2 regions of the Bacillus sp. 11C genome follow, and region 2 is predicted to be linked to the other one. Evidence: a T-box and tRNA genes for the amino acid it is inferred to sense, from the RefSeq annotation. Region 2 holds a T-box; the other holds one or more tRNA genes.
What was found. The T-box of region 2 lies ahead of valS (valine--tRNA ligase). A T-box ahead of a tRNA ligase gene usually reads a tRNA of that ligase, here a tRNA-Val.
Positions count from the first base shown of each region.

Region 1: it has a tRNA-Val gene. The T-box ahead of valS (valine--tRNA ligase) is inferred to sense a tRNA for this amino acid. The anticodon was not compared.

Region 1 is NZ_JBUPVZ010000002.1:401,549-412,284, reverse strand. It holds gene ACY3LV_RS04720 (MurR/RpiR family transcriptional regulator) at 1-65, opposite strand, end outside; gene murQ (N-acetylmuramic acid 6-phosphate etherase) at 82-996, opposite strand; gene ACY3LV_RS04710 (GNAT family N-acetyltransferase) at 1,105-1,587, opposite strand; gene ACY3LV_RS04705 (2-thiouracil desulfurase family protein) at 1,600-2,055, opposite strand; tRNA gene ACY3LV_RS04700 (tRNA-Glu) at 2,236-2,310, shown strand; tRNA gene ACY3LV_RS04695 (tRNA-Val) at 2,314-2,389, shown strand; tRNA gene ACY3LV_RS04690 (tRNA-Thr) at 2,394-2,466, shown strand; tRNA gene ACY3LV_RS04685 (tRNA-Tyr) at 2,484-2,568, shown strand; tRNA gene ACY3LV_RS04680 (tRNA-Gln) at 2,573-2,644, shown strand; gene sigW (RNA polymerase sigma factor SigW) at 2,874-3,437, shown strand; gene rsiW (anti-sigma-W factor RsiW) at 3,451-4,077, shown strand; gene cdaA (diadenylate cyclase CdaA) at 4,238-5,059, shown strand; gene cdaR (CdaA regulatory protein CdaR) at 5,052-6,497, shown strand; gene glmM (phosphoglucosamine mutase) at 6,516-7,862, shown strand; gene glmS (glutamine--fructose-6-phosphate transaminase (isomerizing)) at 8,295-10,097, shown strand; gene ACY3LV_RS04645 (undecaprenyl-diphosphatase) at 10,419-10,736, shown strand, end outside.
Region 2 is NZ_JBUPVZ010000006.1:167,505-178,240, reverse strand. It holds gene mreC (rod shape-determining protein MreC) at 1-70, opposite strand, end outside; gene mreB (cell shape-determining protein MreB) at 101-1,114, opposite strand; gene radC (RadC family protein) at 1,206-1,901, opposite strand; gene ACY3LV_RS10985 (Maf family nucleotide pyrophosphatase) at 1,938-2,507, opposite strand; gene ACY3LV_RS10980 (SPOR domain-containing protein) at 2,659-3,657, opposite strand; gene ACY3LV_RS10975 (prepilin peptidase) at 3,791-4,537, opposite strand; gene ACY3LV_RS10970 (bifunctional folylpolyglutamate synthase/dihydrofolate synthase) at 4,673-5,965, opposite strand; gene valS (valine--tRNA ligase) at 6,025-8,667, opposite strand; T-box leader at 8,727-8,949, opposite strand; gene ACY3LV_RS10960 (hypothetical protein) at 9,115-9,306, shown strand; gene cotN (spore coat protein CotN) at 9,325-10,350, opposite strand; partial or broken gene ACY3LV_RS10950 (LysM peptidoglycan-binding domain-containing protein) at 10,383-10,736, opposite strand, start outside.

The DNA.
Region 1 (10,736 bases), on a different contig from region 2:
TTACGCTCGGATGGAGGGAGCTTGTGCTTCATTGATTGGATGATCGCTAAACCGCCTGTTGCCATGCTCGGTCTCTCCTTATCATGAATGGTAGTTTTCGATTGCTTTGTCTATAAAACCGTTTGCTTCCTCAAGCAATGTTTTAGCTTTTTCTTGATCTGTGCTTGTTTTGAGCATGAGGATTGCCGTTTTGACGTGATGATTGGCTTGTTCCAGTGTATGTCTGGCTGTGTCGTATGAAGCGTTAGTGAGGCTTTGGATGATGCTGATGGCGCGTTCTTTTAGTTTCTTATTGCTGACGTTGACGTCTACCATCAAGTTTTCGTAAACCTTGCCGATTTTGACCATTACTGCGGTGGATATCATGTTTAGAATCATTTTATGAGCGGTTGCGGCTTTCATACGTGTTGATCCTGTAATGGCCTCAGGCCCAACAACAACCTCAATGCTGTGATCCGCTTCCTTGCTGATGACGGAAGTTTCATTGCAGGTAAGGGCGATGGCGTGTGCTCCTACTTTACGGGCGTATGTGAGGGCGCCTGCGGCATAAGGTGTGCGGCCGCTTGCTGCAATGGCAATGACGGTGTCGTTTGACGTAAGCTGTATGTTTTTTAAATCTTCCGCTCCTGCTTCTTCACTGTCTTCAATGCCCTCTGCTGCCTGCAAAAATGCTTTGGGGCCTCCAGCCATAATTCCGATGACCTGATCTGGGCTTACGCTGTAGGTGGGAGGACATTCAACAGCATCCATGACACCTAGTCTGCCGCTTGTGCCGGCGCCTGTGTATATGAGCCGGCCACCATTTTGAAAAGAGTTGTATGCGCAGTCTACAGCTGTTTTAATATCAGGGAGAACCTGCTGAACGGCGGCAGCAACTTTCAAATCTTCGTTGTTGATCATCTTGAGGATGCCGAGAGTGTTTGTTTTGTGGATTTCCGCTGTTTGGCTATTGCGTGATTCTGTTGTAAGCCGGTGAAGGTTTAATGGTTCTGACATGAGGATGCCCCCTGTTTTAAAATGATGTATCTTACTATTCAGTATATTCACTTCCGTTATGATATTTCAACTGGATTTTATATTTTTGAAATTTTATTTCATCCGAGACTATAGGAAATAATGAAGAATCAGCTGTTCTCCGAGCGGCCCGATTTTTCGCCGTCCTTTATCTAGGAACCCGCTTTTCATATAAAGGTGTTTTGCGCGTGTGTTTAGGTGATTGACGGCCAAAATGATTTCATCGCACCATGGAAAATAACTGCTCACAAACGAGGGAAGCTGAAGCATTGCTTTTCTTGCATAGCCTTTTCCATGATGTACAGCGTTTAAAGACAGGGAGCTGAGCAGTAAAGCAAATGGATTGCTAGTATAGGGAGCAAGCGTTTCTTTTGATGTATGTAAAATGAAAAAGCCGACTGGCAGATTGTCATTTAAGATGACAGCCGGATACCGGTCCTGTATGCCTAAGGCCTGAGTCAGCACCTCTTTGGGGAGAGAGGTAAAGCGCTTGTCATCGTTGTTTAGGGTGAATGATTGAAGTTCCGGCGAATGTTCAGGTTTATAGAAGGATAAAGAAATGTCTTGAGTCATGGGGTGCCCTCCTTACAATATGTCGTCTAACTGGTTTTCTGAAATGACACGGCAGCCCGCTTGTTTTAGCAGTGCGGCGGTCACTCCGCTGCCGGCGATTTTTTTGCCAGTGAATGTGCCGTTATAAATGAAATTGCTTCCGCACGATGGACTGTTTTCTTTTAATATGACAGCGGATGCATTGATTTCTTTTGCGTAAGCTAATGTTTTAGCGGCGCCTTTCATATATAACTCTGTTACATCTTCTCCTGAAGCTGTCACGATTTTAGCGGTTCCATTGAGAACATCCTCGCCGGTGCCTCCGATGATTTCTGCAGGCTCACGGGGAGTGAAAAAGCCGCCGAGAAGCTCAGGACAAGCCATGACTGCTTTATTTTCATCGACGAGTTTTCTGATTTTCTCTGATGCGGCGTGAGAGCCGTTGTATCTGCATTCAATGCCTCCAAGGCAAGAACTGACTAGAATCATATTTGTTTCTCCTCTCTTGCTTCGCTTGTCTCTATCATAAAATAAATGACTAATGTTGGGAGGCTTTTTCAGTTAAAAAAGGAGTTAAAAAGTTTGAAAATAAAAAATTTAATTTTTCTCTTTACAAACAGGGGGTAACCTGTATATAATAACTTTTGTCAGCTCGACGAGAACACAAACGGCCCGTTGGTCAAGCGGTTAAGACACCGCCCTTTCACGGCGGTAACACGGGTTCGAATCCCGTACGGGTCACCATTTGGAGGATTAGCTCAGCTGGGAGAGCATCTGCCTTACAAGCAGAGGGTCGGCGGTTCGAGCCCGTCATCCTCCACCATCTTGCCGGTGTAGCTCAATTGGTAGAGCAACTGACTTGTAATCAGTAGGTTGGGGGTTCAAGTCCTCTTGCCGGCACTGTCTTTTCAAAATACGGAGGGGTAGCGAAGTGGCTAAACGCGGCGGACTGTAAATCCGCTCCCTCAGGGTTCGGCAGTTCGAATCTGCCCCCCTCCACCATTATTGGGCTATAGCCAAGCGGTAAGGCAACGGACTTTGACTCCGTCATGCGTTGGTTCGAATCCAGCTAGCCCAGTCACAGACACCTTTGACCAAAAGGTGTCTTTTTTTATTTTGTGAAAATCATTCCAACTTCTAACTGTTCAGTCTGTATAATAATTTTAAAAATATGTTAAGGTAGTTTATTCACGAATTACCATCTACACCCTGCCAAAAATTTGTTAAACTTATTTTATAAAAAATTGAAACCTTTTAAAACGAAGCTCGTATACATACAGACCGGTGAAGGCAGAGGTTAGATAAATATGGAAATGATGATTAAAAAGAGAATTAAGCAAGTCAAAAAAGGCGACCAAAATGCATTTGCGGACATCGTAGATATTTACAAGGATAAAATTTATCAGCTTTGCTACCGTATGCTTGGCAATGTGCATGAGGCGGAGGATATTGCACAGGAGGCTTTCATCAGGGCGTACGTTAATATCGACAGTTTTGATATTAACCGGAAATTTTCAACTTGGCTTTATCGAATCGCGACCAATTTGACTATTGACCGCATTCGCAAAAAGAAGCCGGATTATTACCTCGATGCAGAGGTGGCTGGTACGGAAGGCTTGACCATGTATTCGCAAATCGCCGCAGACGGAGTTTTGCCAGAAGATGAAGTAGTGTCGCTGGAGCTCTCAAACACGATTCAGCAGAAAATTTTAAAGCTTCCTGACAAATACAGAACAGTTATCGTATTAAAGTATATTGACGAACTCTCATTAATTGAAATCGGCGAGATTCTAAACATTCCTGTGGGGACTGTGAAAACGCGGATTCACAGAGGCAGAGAGGCTCTTCGAAAACAATTAAGGGATCTTTAAGTGGGGTGATGAAATGAGCTGTCCTGAACAAATTGTGCAGCTTATGCATATGCATCTTGATGGAGATATCCTTCCAAAAGATGAACACGTATTAAATGAACATCTTGAGACATGCGAGAAATGCAGAAAGCATTTTTATGAGATGGAAAAATCTATAGCGCTCGTCCGGAGCACATCGCATGTCGAAGCCCCCGCGGATTTTACCGCTAATGTCATGGCTAAATTGCCTAAGGAGAAGAAAAGAGCTTCTGTGAAAAGGTGGTTCAGAACCCATCCTGTTATCGCAGCTGCTGCGGTATTCATCATTTTGATGGGCGGAGGTTTTTTAAACAGCTGGCATAATGACCACAACTTCAGCGTGTCTAAGCAGCCGAATCTTGTGGTGCAGAACCATACTGTGATCGTGCCTGAAGGTGAGACGGTCAAAGGTGATGTCACTGTCAAAAACGGCAAGCTGATTATTAAAGGAAAAATAGACGGGGATGTAACCGTCGTAAATGGCGAAAAGTATATGGCCTCTGCTGGACAAGTAACTGGTCAGATTGAAGAAATCAATCAATTATTTGACTGGACATGGTATAAATTGAAGTCTGCGGGGAAAAGTGTACTCAATGCATTAAAACCGAACGAAAAAGAGTAAAGCGTGTCAGCCGCTTTGCTCTTTTTTTACGGGCTGTAAGGGCTGGCGCATTTCACTTGCCGAATCGAAATGTGGTATAATGGGCTCGCTATGCTAAGTACATATGCGTAACACGTTAAACACAAAATACGAAATGACTGAAATCTTGGAGGACGAGGAAATGGCTTTTGAGGATATCCCTTTTTTGCAGTACCTCGGCAATGCCGTTGATATTCTCCTTGTTTGGTATGTGATATATAAACTTATTATGGTCATACGCGGCACGAAAGCGGTTCAGCTGTTAAAAGGAATTGTCGTGATCGTGCTTGTCCGTATGGCCAGCCAATATTTGGGCCTCGGCACGCTTCAATGGCTGATGGACCAAGCGATAACATGGGGATTTTTAGCAATTATTATTATTTTTCAGCCTGAGCTGAGAAGAGCGCTTGAACAGCTTGGCCGGGGCCGCTTTTTCTCAAGGAGCGGCACGCCTGTGGAGGAAGCGCAGCAGAAAACGATTGAGGCAATCACAAAAGCGATCAATTATATGGCGAAACGCCGTATAGGCGCCCTGCTGACCATTGAGCGGGACACTGGAATGAGCGATTATATTGAGACCGGCATCCCATTGAATGCCAAAGTCAGCTCTGAGCTGCTGATCAATATTTTTATACCGAACACCCCGCTTCATGACGGTGCTGTGATTATGAAGAATAATGAAATTGCCGCTGCCGCCTGTTATCTGCCGCTTTCGGAAAGCCCGTTTATTTCAAAAGAACTGGGTACGCGGCACAGAGCGGCTGTCGGTATCAGTGAAGTGACAGACAGTTTGACGATTATTGTGTCTGAAGAGACCGGCGGCGTCAGTGTGGCAAAGAACGGAGACCTTCACAGAGAGCTGACCGAAGAAGCGCTGAAAGAAATGCTTGACGCCGAGTTTAAGAAAAACACCAGAGACACTTCTTCTAACCGCTGGTATTGGAGGGGCAAGAAAAATGGATAAATTCTTAAACAATCGCTGGGCTGTGAAAATTATTGCTCTGCTTTTCGCGCTCTTGCTTTATGTGGCGGTCAACAGCAATCAAGCACCAACTCCGAAAAAACCGGGTGAATCTTTCTTTCCAACATCAACAATTGATGAGGCAACACTGACCGACATTCCGGTCAAAGCGTATTATGATGATGAAAACTACGTCGTGACGGGTGTTCCGCAAACGGTTAATGTCACGATAAAAGGCTCGACAAGTGCTGTGAAAAAGGCTAGACAGACCAAGAATTTTGAAATATATGCCGACATGGAAAATTTAAAAACCGGTACACATAAGGTTGAGCTAAAGGCCAAAAACGTGTCGGATGGGCTGACAATCTCAATCAATCCGTCTGTTACGACAGTTACGATTCAAGAACGGATGACCAAAAGCTTTCCTGTAGAAGTGGAGTACTACAATAAAAGCAAGATGAAAAAAGGCTATTCTCCGGAGCAGCCGATTGTCAGTCCGAAAAATGTGCAGATTACCGGATCTAAAGATGTGATTGATCATATTTCTCTTGTGAAAGCTTCAGTGAACCTGGAGAACGCAGATGAAACGATTGAAAAGGAGGCAAAAGTGACTGTCTATGATAAGGACGGAAACGCGCTTCCTGTGGACGTGGAGCCTTCGGTCATCAAGATTACCGTTCCGGTGACAAGCCCAAGTAAAAAAGTACCCTTTAAAATTGAACGGACAGGAAGCCTTCCTGACGGTGTCAGTATAGCGAATATTGAATCCAGCCCCAGTGAGGTAACGGTTTACGGCTCGCAGGATGTGTTGGATTCTCTTGAATTTATAGACGGCGTCAGCATAGATTTAAGCAAAATTAACAAGGATTCCCATATCGAGGCAGATATCCCGCTTCCCGACGGTGTCAAAAAAATCTCGCCGTCAAAGGTGACTTTGCATATAGAAGTAGATAGTGAAGCGGATCAGAAGTTTGAGAATGTCTCTATTAAGACTGTAGGGCTGAGCAGCTCGCAAAACATTGAATTTCTAGACCCTGATTCGCAAGCGATAGACGTGACGGCTAAAGGCTCTCCCAGCAATATAAAAAAACTGGAAAAATCAGATATTGAATTGTATGTGAATGTTTCAGATTTAGATGACGGGGAGCATAGCGTGAAGCTTGAAGTAAACGGGCCTCAAAATGTAACCTGGTCCTTGGGACAGAAAAACGCCAAAATCAAGCTGACGTCTAAAAAAAGCAATACATCAACTAATGACAACAGCAGCAATACATCAGGGAACCAGGATGACACAGGTCAACAAACGAATGATCAAAAGAACAACCAGCAAGAAGATACAACGAAAAACAGCAATGATCAAAAACAAGACGAACATAAAGATCAAAACCAAGATCAGGGTGAGGACGAATCTACTGCGGGTTCACAATCATCATCAGAATAAAAAAGGAGCGATTATAAAATGGGCAAGTATTTTGGAACAGATGGTGTAAGAGGTGTCGCCAATAGTGAGCTTACACCTGAGCTGGCCTTTAAAGTCGGACGTTTCGGCGGATATGTGCTGACAAAAGACAAACAACGTCCAAAAGTGCTGATAGGCCGCGATACACGCATCTCCGGCCATATGCTGGAGGGAGCCCTTGTCGCCGGACTTTTATCCATTGGCGCAGAAGTCATGCGTCTGGGTGTCATTTCTACACCTGGTGTATCTTATTTAACAAAAGCGATGGATGCAGAGGCAGGCGTCATGATTTCTGCCTCTCACAACCCAGTGCAGGATAACGGCATCAAGTTTTTCGGGGGAGACGGATTTAAGCTTTCCGACGAACAGGAGGCTGAAATTGAACGGCTGATGGACGAACCGGAGGATAAGCTGCCAAGACCGGTCGGAGGCGATCTCGGGCTTGTAAATGATTATTTTGAAGGCGGCCAAAAATATCTGCAATTTTTAAAACAGACAGCTGATGAAGATTTCACAGGCATTCATGTGGCGCTCGACTGTGCTCATGGCGCAACATCGTCCTTGGCGACACACCTGTTTGCTGATTTAGATGCAGATGTTTCAACAATGGGCACTTCCCCGAACGGGTTAAACATTAATGACGGCGTCGGATCGACACATCCAGAAGCGCTCAGCGCGTTTGTCAAAGAGAAAAACGCCGATCTCGGACTTGCGTTCGACGGTGACGGCGACCGCCTGATTGCGGTCGATGAAAAAGGAAATATCGTTGACGGCGACCAAATCATGTACATATGCTCAAAATACCTGAAATCAGAGGGCCGCTTAAAGGATGATACAGTCGTTTCAACCGTGATGAGCAACCTCGGTTTCTATAAGGCGCTCGAAAAAGAAGGCATCAAAAGCGTTCAGACAGCTGTCGGCGACCGCTACGTAGTAGAAGCGATGAAACATGACGGCTACAATGTCGGCGGTGAGCAGTCAGGACATCTTATTTTCCTTGATTACAACACGACAGGGGACGGATTATTGTCTGCTATTATGCTGATGAACACATTGAAAGCGACAGGGAAGCCGCTGTCAGAGCTTGCAGCTGAAATGCAGAAGTTCCCGCAGCTGTTAGTCAATGTGAGAGTAACTAATAAATATAAAGTCGAAGAAAATGAAAAAGTAAAAGATGTTATTTCTGAAGTTGAAAAAGAAATGAACGGCGACGGCCGGATTTTGGTGCGCCCTTCAGGCACTGAACCGCTCGTCCGTGTTATGGCTGAAGCGAAAACGAAAGAGCTGTGCGATGAATACGTAAATCGCATTGCTGAAGTTGTGCGGTCAGAAATGGGATTGGAGTAACGAAGCCTATCATCAGAGAGCGAACAAGACAAGCGAGGTTTACATATGATAATGGTGAGACATGCGGCAAAGTTGTTTAAAAAACAATTGACCGTGCATGGCACATGCTGTAAAATCAAGCTTGTCTTGTTCTTATTTTCTCTGAGGAAGAAAAGACGGGATTATTGCTTCACCTATAATTATAGCGCCCGGACTAAGCGCCCGAAAAAAAAGGCTTAGTTGACGAGGATGGAGGTTATCGAATTTTCGGCGGATGCCTCCCGGCTGATTATGCAGATCACAGCCGTAAGGATTTCTTCAAACCAAGGAGGCGACTCCTTGCACAAAGAGAAATCACATGATCTTCCAAAAACATGTAGGAGGGGACGATTGAAAGTCCCCTTGAAATTCGACTTTCTTCGTCTCCTTTTACCATCTTAGGAGGAAGAAATTATGTGTGGAATCGTAGGTTATATCGGTCAGCTTGATGCGAAGGAAATTTTACTGAAAGGGTTAGAAAAGCTTGAGTACCGCGGATATGACTCTGCGGGTATAGCTGTTGCCAACGAACAGGGGATTCATGTGTTCAAAGAAAAAGGACGCATTGCTGATCTTCGTGAAGTTGTGGATGCCAATGCAGAGGCCAAAGCCGGAATTGGCCATACTCGCTGGGCAACACACGGCGAACCAAGCTATCTGAACGCTCACCCGCATCAAAGCGCACTGGGCCGCTTTACACTTGTTCATAACGGCGTGATCGAGAACTATGTTCAGCTGAAACAAGAGTATTTGCAAGATGTAGAGCTCAAAAGTGACACTGATACAGAGGTAGTTGTTCAAGTAATCGAGCAATTTGTCAACGGAGGACTTGAAACAGAAGAAGCGTTCCGCAAAACACTTACACTGTTAAAAGGCTCTTACGCAATTGCTTTATTCGACAACGAAAACAGAGAAACGATTTTTGTAGCGAAAAACAAAAGCCCTCTATTAGTCGGTCTTGGAGATACATTCAACGTCGTAGCATCTGATGCGATGGCAATGCTTCAAGTGACCAATGAATACGTAGAGCTGATGGATAAAGAAATGGTCATCGTCACTGATGATCAAGTTGTCATCAAAAACCTTGATGGTGACGTGATTTCCCGTGCTTCTTATATCGCTGAGCTGGATGCCAGTGATATCGAAAAAGGCACATACCCTCACTACATGTTGAAAGAAACGGATGAGCAGCCTGTTGTCATGCGCAAAATCATCCAAACATATCAAGATGAAAACGGCAAGCTGTCTGTGCCTGGCGATATCGCTGCCGCTGTAGCGGAAGCGGACCGCATCTATATCATTGGCTGCGGAACAAGCTACCATGCAGGACTTGTCGGTAAACAATATATTGAAATGTGGGCAGGTGTGCCGGTTGAAGTGCATGTAGCGAGTGAATTCTCTTACAACATGCCGCTTCTGTCTAAGAAACCGCTCTTCATTTTCCTTTCTCAAAGCGGAGAAACAGCAGACAGCCGCGCGGTACTTGTTCAAGTCAAAGCGCTCGGACATAAAGCCCTGACAATCACAAACGTACCGGGATCAACGCTTTCTCGTGAAGCTGATTACACATTGCTGCTTCATGCAGGCCCTGAAATTGCTGTTGCGTCAACGAAAGCCTACACTGCACAAATCGCAGTTCTTGCGGTTCTTGCATCTGTAGCTGCAGACAAAAACAGCATTGATATCGGATTTGACCTCGTCAAAGAACTTGGTATCGCTGCAAACGCAATGGAAGCCCTTTGCGACCAGAAAGACGAAATGGAAATGATCGCACGTGAATACTTGACTGTATCCAGAAACGCTTTCTTCATCGGACGCGGCCTTGACTACTTCGTATGTGTCGAAGGCGCACTGAAGCTGAAAGAGATTTCTTACATCCAGGCAGAAGGCTTTGCCGGCGGAGAGCTGAAGCACGGCACGATTGCCTTGATCGAACAAGGTACACCAGTATTCGCACTGGCGACACAAGAGCACGTAAACCTAAGCATCCGCGGAAACGTCAAAGAAGTTGCCGCTCGCGGAGCAAACACATGCATCATCTCACTGAAAGGCCTAGACGATGCGGATGACAGATTCGTACTGCCGGAAGTAAACCCAGCGCTTGCTCCATTGGTTTCTGTTGTTCCATTGCAGCTGATCGCTTACTATGCTGCACTGCATCGCGGCTGTGATGTTGATAAGCCTCGTAACCTTGCGAAGAGTGTTACTGTGGAGTAAAATGTTTAACCCCTTTGGTTGTTTTTGTGGCTTTAAAATTTGTAAAAAAGATGAGATGTTTAAAATAAAGTTACGACGTTTATAAAAATGTTGCGATGCTTTTTCCCTTAGATGATTTTTGTCTAAGGGTATTTTTCTATTTTAACTAAAGAGGCAGGTAACTAAAAATTATAAGGGGATTCCAATTGATATTGAGTCCCCTTTTTACATAAATGATGTGACACCAATCTTACAAAAATGTAACTTTAATCTCAAATAATGTAATTTGATTCGATGGCAGGTCATCTAATTTTCTTTTACTATGTTCTAAAAAGAGATTGGATGGTGTTGGGTTTGGATATTTCAGAAGTTAATATATCACTGTTTAGACTAGTTAATGACTTAGGAAAAGAATATCCCTTTTTGAATCCTGTATTTAGTTTTATTGCTGAATATATGGTTTTTTTACTTGCACTAAGTGTTCTTTTTATTTGGTTTACAAGAGATACGGATAATAGAATTATGATTCTTTGTGCATCTATCGCTTTCATTTGTGCCTTTACGATAGGGAAGGTTTCAGGGGTGTTTTACTCGAATTATCAACCTTTTGTTGAATTGGGAGAGGTTAATAAACTGATACATAAAGAAAAAGACAATTCT
Region 2 (10,736 bases):
GCGAAAACCCAATCATAGCCACCAATATGATAATACACAGAAGTAATAGCATTAACCGTTTATTCGGCATCGTGTTACACCTCTTCTATTGAACTCCCGATTATCTAGTTTTCCCTTTGAAAAGATGGATGTGCTCCAGTGCTTTTCCTGTTCCGATCGCTACACAATCAAGCGGGTCTTCGGCGATAAGGACCGGCATTTTTGTTTCTTCGCTGATGACTTTGTCCAAGTTGCGAAGAAGCGCTCCGCCGCCGGTTAACACAATGCCTCTGTCCATAATATCAGCTGCAAGCTCAGGCGGTGTTTTTTCAAGTGTGCTCTTCACCGCTTCCACAATTGTAGATACAGTGTCGCGCAGAGCACCAGAAATTTCTTTTCCTGTAATTTCGATTGTTTTCGGCAGACCTGTCAATAAATCGCGTCCGCGGATTTCCATTTTATCGGATTCTTCAGGAGCTTCTGCAGATCCGATCTCCATTTTAATCGCTTCAGCCGTACGGTCACCGATCATCAGGTTGTACGTTTTTCTGATGTAGTTGATAATCGCATCATCCATCTCATCACCGGCTACGCGGATTGACTGTGACGTTACAATGCCGCCAAGGGAAATAATCGCAACCTCTGTCGTACCGCCTCCGATATCAACTACCATGCTTCCAGTCGGTTCCCAAACCGGCAGATTGGCTCCGATTGCTGCGGCAAACGGCTCTTCAATCGGATACGCGTCACGCGCTCCCGCCTGTCTTGTCGCATCGATGACAGCGCGTTCTTCAACAGCTGTAATGCCTGATGGGACACAAACCATGACATATGGTTTTCTGGCAAACATGCCTTTATTTTTAATGGCTTGATTGATGTAATATTTCATCATTGTAGCCGTTGTTTCATAATCAGCGATAACGCCGTCTTTCATCGGGCGAAGGGCCACCACGTTGCCCGGTGTCCGTCCGATCATATTTTTCGCATCATTTCCGACAGCAACAATCGACTTCGTATCCGTTTGCAAAGCGACTACTGACGGCTCTCTCACGACAATTCCTTTTCCTTTTACAAAAACAAGCGTATTCGCAGTTCCAAGATCTATACCAAGGTCTCTTGCACCAATTCCAAACATATGTATGTATCTTCCTTTCTTAAAGCAAAAATACCCTAAAGGGAAAAACTCATAAACTCTATTATAGCTTAATTCGACGAAAAAAAAAGTGTTACAAATATCCTTTTTCCTTTAAACTCACAAATTTTTTATCCCCGATCACCAAATGGTCAAGCAGCTCGATACCAATCAGGTTTCCGCATTCAAACAGGCGTCTTGTCACTTCAATATCTTCCCTGCTCGGCGTCGGATCTCCAGAAGGATGATTATGAACACAGATAAAGGAAGCGGCAGATCGTTTAAACGCTTCTTTAAACACCTCCCGCGGGTGGACAATAGATGAATTCAGGCTTCCGATAAATACGGTGCGTTTATGGATGACTTGATTTTTTGTATTTAAGTATAAACAGACAAAATGCTCCTGGGTTAAAAAGCGCATATCCTCCATGACAAGATTTGCGCCGTCTTCCGGGGAGCGAATGACGAAATGTTCTTCGTTGGCTAATTTATGAATACGGCTTCCAAGCTCAACTGCCGCCAGTATTTGAACCGCTTTTACCATACCGATTCCCGGGATGCTCGACAGCTCTTCAACTGATGCTTCTTTCAGCAGACGCAGTCCGTCAAAAGTGAGCAGGAGCCGGTTTGACAGGTCCATAACAGATTCGTGTTTCGTGCCTGTCCGTAATAATATAGCCAAAAGTTCATGATTGGCTAAGTTCTCGGCTCCGACTTTCAGAAGCCGTTCTCTTGGCTTATCTTTCGTTGGGAAATCTCTAAGTTTTAATGGCAGATCGTGTATGATCAAGCACTCCTTTTCTTTCCCTTCCCGTTTATAGAACCGTCATGCCTTTATATCAAAATGGCGAAGAGCTCTCATCGTTTTTGATATAGGCAGTCCCATGACTGAATAATAATCTCCGTCTATTTTCTTTACAAAAAGCGCGCCTCTTCCTTGGATGCCGTATGCACCTGCTTTATCCATCGGCTCTTTTGTTTCAATATAAGTCCAAACCTCTTCTTCACTGAGGGGCCAAAACGCAACTTCTGTCTTATCATAAAACGTCTCGCTGTGATTTTCAGCTTGTATACTGACCGCGGTGATTACTGAATGACTTCGGCCTGAAAGCCTCCGCAGCATAGAAGCAGCTTCTTCTTGATCTTGCGGTTTGCCGAGACATTCGCCGTCTAGGCATACCATTGTATCAGCGCCGATAACGATTGCATGCGGGTGGAGATCAGATACAGCCTTAGCTTTTTGTTTTGCCAACCATTGGACGTTTTCTTCTGGTGAAAAGTTTCGATTTAATTTTTCCTCTACTTCACTGACAATAATGGAGTAGGGCAGCTGGAGAAGATCGAGGAGTTCTTTCCTGCGTGGAGATTGTGAAGCAAGTATTAGCGGTTTTGTCATGTTCGTCATCCTTTCAGGGTTTGCTTAAGAAAAAAAGATACTCGTTTATCCTATCAAATCATGAGGCTTGTCACAATTTCAGAAAAATAACTTTTTCATGACAAAATAAAAAAAGCCTGTCGCTAAAGGACGAAGGCTCAGGTACTTTCTCTTATTTAATGACGGCTAACAGCTGCTGCTGAGCCTTCCACCCGGCTTCAGCACTTGGGTCCTCTAATTCCTTTAATGCCTGCAAAATCGCTTTTTTCTCTCCTGCTCCTGATGCTTCTGTTTTACCAAGCGACTTTTCTATTTTTTCTACACTCGCTTTTGTAATGTCTTCGCCGAGAATCGCCTTTGCTGCAAGCTCAGCTGTTTCCTTGAAAGAATCTGTCATATCTGACTCTATTGATAAGGAAAGCTCCTTGCCTCCCCAGGCTTCAAAATCACTGTCGATTAAAAGCTGCCCTAATTGCTGTGACACGTCCTTATCACTGGCTAAACCTGCGATGACATACGTATACCCGTCATCCTTTGACAGTGACACGGCGGAATAACCTTTTTCGGTCAGTTGTTCTGTTAACGTTTCGGCACCCTTTTCATTTGAGAATTTTCCGGCTTGTACAGCGTACGTTTCATATGTACCTTCAGCTGGTGCCGCCTGTTTTTCTGCGCCTGAGCTTTGTTTATCAGCAGAAGCATCTCCGGCTTTTGCCGTTTGGCTGCCTAGTGAATCATCTAAAGAGGCCGGGGCTGCCGCTTCTTTATTGCCCGAGATGTTCAACGCGAATAAGCCTAATCCGGTGCCTATGACAGCTGCAAAGGCAATCGTCGCCGCCACTCTTTTTACGGGTTTGGCCGTCCCCGCTTTTCCTTTTGCATACAGCTTTGTTTTCTTCTTTTGATAGGGCGGAACGACTTTTGGATCCTCTTTAAACACCTTGTCCTCTTCGGAATTCCAGTTAAATTCATCTTCATCAGGATGTTCATGGGATGCCGCGACCTCTTGTTCTGCCTTTCTCTTTTCCTCCCAATTTGAAAATGTCATGTTTTTTTCCATCTCAGTTTCAGGCGTTTCTTGTTCGTAAACCGTCTCTTCTTTTCCATTAATCGTCACCTTGAGGGCTTTTTCTGCGGCTTTATTGTTTTTTTTATTCTTCCTTTTTTTCAATTCCGCTTCCTCCCTTCGTTTGCTTGACCGTTCTTGTCGGCTTTTCATGCTACACACTTTAGCACAGGCGAAAAAAAAAAGAACAAGACTTTTGTCGTCTTGTCCAAAAAACGTTCGTCAAATTTTTCAGCGGTCAGCCCAATGCCACCTTCATATAAAAAGAAATAATAGAGTCGCCGTATAAATAGGCTAAAATGCTCCCTGCCGCAATTGCGGGGGCAAAGGGAAGCGGCTGCCCTTTGGCGAGTCTTCCAGCCAGAACGGCTGCCGCTCCATACAATGCACCTATCAAAATAGAAAAGAAAAAGGCAGCTGCCAGCATTTTCACACCAAGCACGAAGCCAATCACCGCAAATAATTTAATATCTCCTCCCCCTATTCCCCCATGGGTGAGTAAGGCAATTAAGCCAAGGAAAAGAAATCCGGCTGCCGCACCTAACAGGCCGGCATACCAGGAATCAAGCGGAGAAATCAATCTGGCTGCCGCTAAAAAGGGGAGAAAGAAAATCAATATTCGATTTGGAATCAGCATAAAATGAATATCTGTCACTGCAACCATGATAAGAAGAGAGGTAAACACAACAGCGGGAAACAGCTCCGGAGATGGGCCAAAGCGTATTCCTGCAGCGGTAAATAAACACGCTGTCACAAGCTCTGCCGCGGGATACATAAAAGAAATTCTATGCCCGCAGCTTTTACATTTGCCTTTTTGGAAAAGGAATGACAGGATGGGAATTAATTCTGCGGGAGTTAATGTCCGCCGGCAAAACGAGCATGCCGAACGAGGCTTGACAATAGATATACGCAAGGGGATACGGCACCCGGCCGTATAATAAAACGAACCAAGGATCAGCCCGAGGATAAATAGAATGGGAAGCATAGACAACACACCTTTACAAGATACTGGCATGGATTGTAGCAGAATGAGCGCCTAAACTCTAATCGGGAATTTTCGATTTTACGCGTAAAAAGCCCCGGCAAAATCTCATTTTCGATACTGCCGGGGCTAGACCTATTATTTTAACCTTTTGCGAATGTCAGAAATAAAATAGAGCGATCCGGTAATCAGCACAATTTCATTTGAGCCCTTTTTGCTTTCTATGAATTCGATCACATTGTCCGGATCTTCATCCCAGCTTTTATTGCTGATTTCACTTACATCATAGAGATCTTTTGCAAGAGAAGCACGCGGGAAATCAAAAGAAGCAAAATGAATCGCATACGCTATGGTTTCCAATTTCTTAATCATATCGTGATACGGTTTGTCCTTTAACGCGCTAAACACCACAGAAATGCGGGAATCAGGGAAACGCTGTTTCATCGTTTCCGCCAGCTTTTCAACGCCTTCTTCGTTATGTGCACCGTCTAAATATACCGGCGGATGTTCTTGAACAAGCTCTAACCGTCCCGGCCAAGCAGCCTTTACCAGCCCGCTTCTTAACTCTTCATCACTGATATGAACAATATTCTCCCTATTGAGGCACTCAACAGCCAAAATGGACAAAGCCGCATTTTGTCTTTGGTGGGTGCCGATCAGAGATGTCCGAATATCGTCATAGCACTTCTCGCCCGTTTTAAATGAAAACTGTTCTCCGGCAGGCAGAGCCAGTCCATTGAAAATAACACATGTATCATGTAATGACTGAAACGGCGCAGCATGTCGTTCAGCTTCATGACGAATGACCTGTAAGGCTTCCGGCTGGGTAACAGCTGTAACGATTGGAATACCTTCTTTAATAATTCCGGCCTTTTCTCCTGCAATTTCTTCAAGGGTGTTTCCCAAAATGTTCATATGATCGTGCCCGATGCTTGTAATCACTGTTAAAAGCGGTTCAACCACATTCGTAGAATCGAATCTACCGCCTAGACCTGTTTCAAAAATAACAAAGTCGACCTTATGAAACTCAGCAAAATATAAAAACGCACACGCCGTCATAATTTCAAATTCGGTCGGCTGTCCGTATTTCGTTTGATCAAGCGCTTCAACGTGCGGTTTCATCTGATTGACAAGTGCTGTCCATTCCTCATCTGAAATCGGTGTCCCGTTAACGCTGATCCGTTCATTAAACGTAATGATATAAGGTGACGTAAACGTTCCAACCGTATATCCAGCTTCTTGCAGCATAGAACGGATAAAAGCGACAGTTGATCCTTTACCGTTTGTTCCTGCGATGTGGAACGCGCGGATTTTCTTTTCAGGATGCCCTAACCGCGCCATCAGCTGCTCCATTCGGCCGAGTCCGGGCTTCACACCGAATTTCAGCCGCCCGTGAATCCAGCTGCGCGCTTCTTCATATGCACTAAACAATGATAATCCCCTCTTTTATAAGACAAGGCGGTTTCTCTAGAAACCGCCCCGGCTTTTCATTAGCCCTTCAGCTCAGCCATTCGTTTTTGAACAGCGTCACGCTTTGCCACATAATCTTTTTCTTTTTCACGCTCTTCATCAATTACGTGCGCAGGCGCTTTTTTCATAAATCCTTCATTTCCAAGTTTCTTTTGGACGCGCTCGACTTCTTTTGTCAGCTTATCGAATTCTTTTTGCAGACGAGCAATTTCTTCATCAATATTAATTAAACCTTCAAGCGGAAGAATAACCTCTGCTCCTGAAACAACAGCCGTCATCGCCTTATCAACGGCCTCGATATCCGTGCCGATTTTAAGTACGCTCGGATTCGTAAAGCGTTCAACGTATGAACGGTTCGCTTCGAGACGGGCTGCTATTTCGTCTGTGCTTGTTTTAATATACAGTTCAACCTGCTTGCTCATTGGCGTATTGACTTCACTGCGGATATTGCGCACAGAACGAATCAGCTCAACAAGAAGCTTCATGTCAGCTGCCGCTTCAGTATCGGTATGCTCCGGTACTGCAACAGGCCATTGGCTTACTGTAATGGATTCCCCTTGGTGAGGAAGGTGCTGCCAAATTTCCTCCGTTAAGAACGGCATAAACGGGTGGAGCAGGCGCATCGTTTGATCCAGTACGTAAGCAAGGATGGAACGGGTTGTTTTCTTAGCCGCTTCGTCTTCTCCGTAAAGAGGAAGCTTCGCCATTTCAATATACCAATCACAGAAATCGTCCCAAATAAAGTTGTATAAATGGCGGCCGACTTCACCGAATTCATATCGATCAGCAAGCTGGGTCACGTGCTCGATCGTTTCATTTAATCGCGTTAAAATCCACTTGTCAGCAACTGATTTTTCGCCTGACAAATCAAGCTCATCGTATGTCATGCCATCCATGTTCATTAATGCAAAACGGGAGGCATTCCAAATTTTATTGGCAAAATTCCAAGTCGATTCCACTTTTTCATAGCTGAAGCGCAGATCCTGGCCAGGAGAGCTTCCAGTCGCAAGGAAATAACGCAGAGAATCGGCTCCGTACTTGTCAATGACATCCATCGGATCGACACCGTTGCCAAGAGATTTACTCATTTTCCGGCCTTGCTCGTCACGGATTAAGCCGTGGATTAAAACATCTTTGAACGGGCGCTCGCCTGTAAATTCAATGCCTTGGAAAATCATGCGTGACACCCAGAAGAAAATGATATCGTACCCTGTCACGAGAACGTCTGTCGGGTAGTAGCGTTTAAAGTCTTCAGCTGTTACATCAGGCCAGCCCATCGTGGAGAAAGGCCAGAGCGCAGAACTGAACCATGTATCCAGTACGTCTGTATCCTGTTCCCAATTTTCGCTGTCCTCAGGCGCTTCAAGCCCGACATATAACTCGCCCGTTTCTTTATGATACCAGGCAGGAATGCGGTGGCCCCACCACAGCTGACGGGAAATACACCAGTCGCGGATGTTTTCCATCCAGTGTAAATACGTTTTTTCAAAACGGTCAGGCACAAAGTTGACTTTCTCGTCTTTCTTCTGCAGATCAATCGCCGCATCAGCAAGCGGCTGCATGCGCACAAACCATTGTGTAGATAGATATGGCTCAACAACAACCCCGCTTCGTTCACTATGGCCGACCGAGTGCATATGATCCTCGATTTTAAAGAGAACTCCCGCCTCCTGTAAATCTTTCACGAGCTTTTTGCGGCATTCAAAACGATCCATACCTTGATATTGCAGAGCGTTTTCATTCATCGTTCCGTCTTCATTCATGACAAGAATGCGTTCTAAATTGTGGCGGTTGCCAAGCTCGAAGTCGTTCGGATCATGAGCAGGCGTAATTTTCACAGCACCTGAACCAAATTCCATATCAACGTAGTCATCACCGACAATCGGGATTTCACGATTTGCAATCGGCAGGATCACCGTTTTTCCGATCAGGTGCTTATAGCGCTCATCTTCAGGGTGAACGGCAACGGCTGTATCACCGAGCATCGTTTCAGGACGTGTCGTCGCAATTTCAATTGAGCCTGAACCGTCAGCGAGCGGATAGCTCATATGGTAGAACGCGCCCTGAACATCCTTGTAAATGACCTCAATGTCGGATAGGGCTGTTTTTGTCGCAGGGTCCCAGTTAATAATATATTCGCCTCTGTAGATCAAGCCTTTTTTATAAAGCTTAACGAAAACTTCACGAACCGCTTTGCTTAGGCCTTCATCCAGCGTGAAACGTTCACGGGAATAATCAAGGCCAAGGCCTAATTTCGCCCACTGGCTGCGAATAAAGTCAGCATACTCTTCCTTCCACTTCCACGTTTCTTCGAGGAATTTCTCGCGGCCCAAATCGTAGCGGGATGTGCCTTCTTCACGAAGTTTCGCTTCCACTTTAGCCTGTGTCGCGATGCCGGCATGGTCCATACCCGGAAGCCACAGCACATCATAGCCCTGCATGCGTTTCATTCTTGTTACAATGTCTTGCAGCGTTGTGTCCCACGCGTGGCCAAGGTGAAGTCTTCCTGTTACGTTCGGCGGCGGAATGACAACAGAATATGGCTCTTTTGTCTGGTCACTGCCCGCTTCAAAAAATTTGCCTTTCAGCCAAAAATCATATCGGTCTTTTTCAATCGCTGCCGGATCGTATTTCGTCGGCATTGTTTGTTCATTCGTTTCCATGATAACCCTCCAGCATGTTTAAAAATGACTGAGAACGAAAAAAGAGCTCTTCATCCCTGTAAAAGGACGAAAAGCTCTTTCGCGGTACCACCTTTTTTCATGAACTCTATCAGTTCATGCACTTACAACGGATAACGGGTGTTTCCCGAATTTCTCTACTCTTCTTTCAAGAAATTATGCTCCCGGGCGACCTTCCAATCAGACAACATAAGAAGCCTTTCAGCAAACGGCTTCTCTCTCTGCATGCGCCTTTTTTGTACTCTTCCCGTTCTAAGCAGGTGTATTTATCAGCTCATTATATACATTATTTATGTTCTTTATTATAGTAAAAGTGTTTTTGATTCGTCAATCATCTTTTCCAAAAACGCCGCTTTCTATACAGGTAGGCAGGCACCTATTGCCCAAGTTTACATATGATGCTTGTAAATGCGTAGAGGAGGATGCACCGTGAAGAAACGTTTTAGCTCTTATTCGCTGCCGCCGTGGGTCAAGCAAATTCGGCTTGTATCCGCGCAAGTGATTATCCCCATTACAATTTTTCAAGGAATCAGAACCATTTTCTTTCCGACAACCTTTGATGTTTTGCTGCTCGCAATCCTAATCTTTTTAGCTTGCGCCCTTCATTTAGAATGGATATAAACAAACAAGTCCGCGCCATTAAGACGTGGACTCGTTTTCAGCCTGGAATTTTTTCTCTTGTTCAATCTGATGAATTTTCATCACAAAAGGCTCTATATTTTTCATTTGCCAGTAAGCCTTTAATAATTGCGTACATTCATTTTTTTCAAGTTGTCTTTTCCCTGTTTGATAACGGTTGAGCACCTTGTACATGGCTGCCGGGTATGCCATATAGCTAAGAAAAAGGCTGACTTCCGCTTCACGCAAAGGGAATGATTTCGTATATGCATAAAACCATTCGGCGCATTCCGGACAAGCTTTTGGAAAGCCCCTGAACATCTTTGTATAAAAACCGAGCAAATCGTTTTGCGGCGGGCCGACAGACGCTCTTTCAAAGTTTGTCAAATACCCTGTCCCGGCATCATTATATAGAAAATGGTGAATAGACAGACTGCCGTGGTTCATGACAACCCTTGAGACACCATTTTCTTTAGCCGACTCATACCAGTCCTCTATCCGCTCCAGTGCAAAGTTCACCGCGGAAATGGTTTCTGAAAAATAGGTTGCGGCCTGCAGTTCAAAAGGGGAAAGGTACCATTCCTTCTCAGCTCTGTCTACAAACTGTTCATAGAAAATTTTATCATGTTCCCACTTTTTTTTCGTTTGTCCGTAATAACGTTCAATATCATCACGTCTGACCTTCATTTCCTGCGCGGTTCTCTCGTGAAGACGGGCTGTTTCTCTAAATAAATAATCATGTTTCTGATCCCGTTCTTCCTCCTGGTCAAATTGAAGCCAAGGCATTAAATAATAGGAATCTCCTGATTGTAAGCCGGCTGAGAAAAACTCTCCGCTATTTGTTCTGTAAACGGGTACAAATGAACGAAAACCTTTTTCCTCTATCGCCACCATGTGATCTGTAAACTGTTTGCCGCGAACCGATTTCAATTTTTTCAGGGCAAATACGCCGTTGTCTGTATACACTTTCCACACAAGAGGACTGACAGGCTCAATAAATTGAGCAGTCAGTCCGTACTCCTGAAGAACCGATTGGGTATCTTCCATTCCATTCACCACATTTTCCGATCGCTTACAGCTTACGCATGGCTGTTGTTATATTGCGGAATATAGAGGATCTGTCCTGCTTTCAATTCATCGTCCAAGGCTAATGAATTCATTCTGATCAGCTGCTGGGAAGTAATTTCATACCGTTCGCATAAACGTTCGATCGTATCTTCCTGCTGAACAATGCATATTTTCATTCTCGAAAACTCATCCTCTTCTCTCGTAAAGAGTTTTGTTAAATAAAGAGAATTATCACTTTCCTTTGTTTGAGGTTCCTTTGTTTTAGCAGAAGGAGCAACTTTAGGAACATCATCTGCTTCCTTCCTTTCTGTCTCAGAGGTCTCAGGCAGCTGGAAGGAATGAAAAGGTGTTTCTTTCTCAGGCTC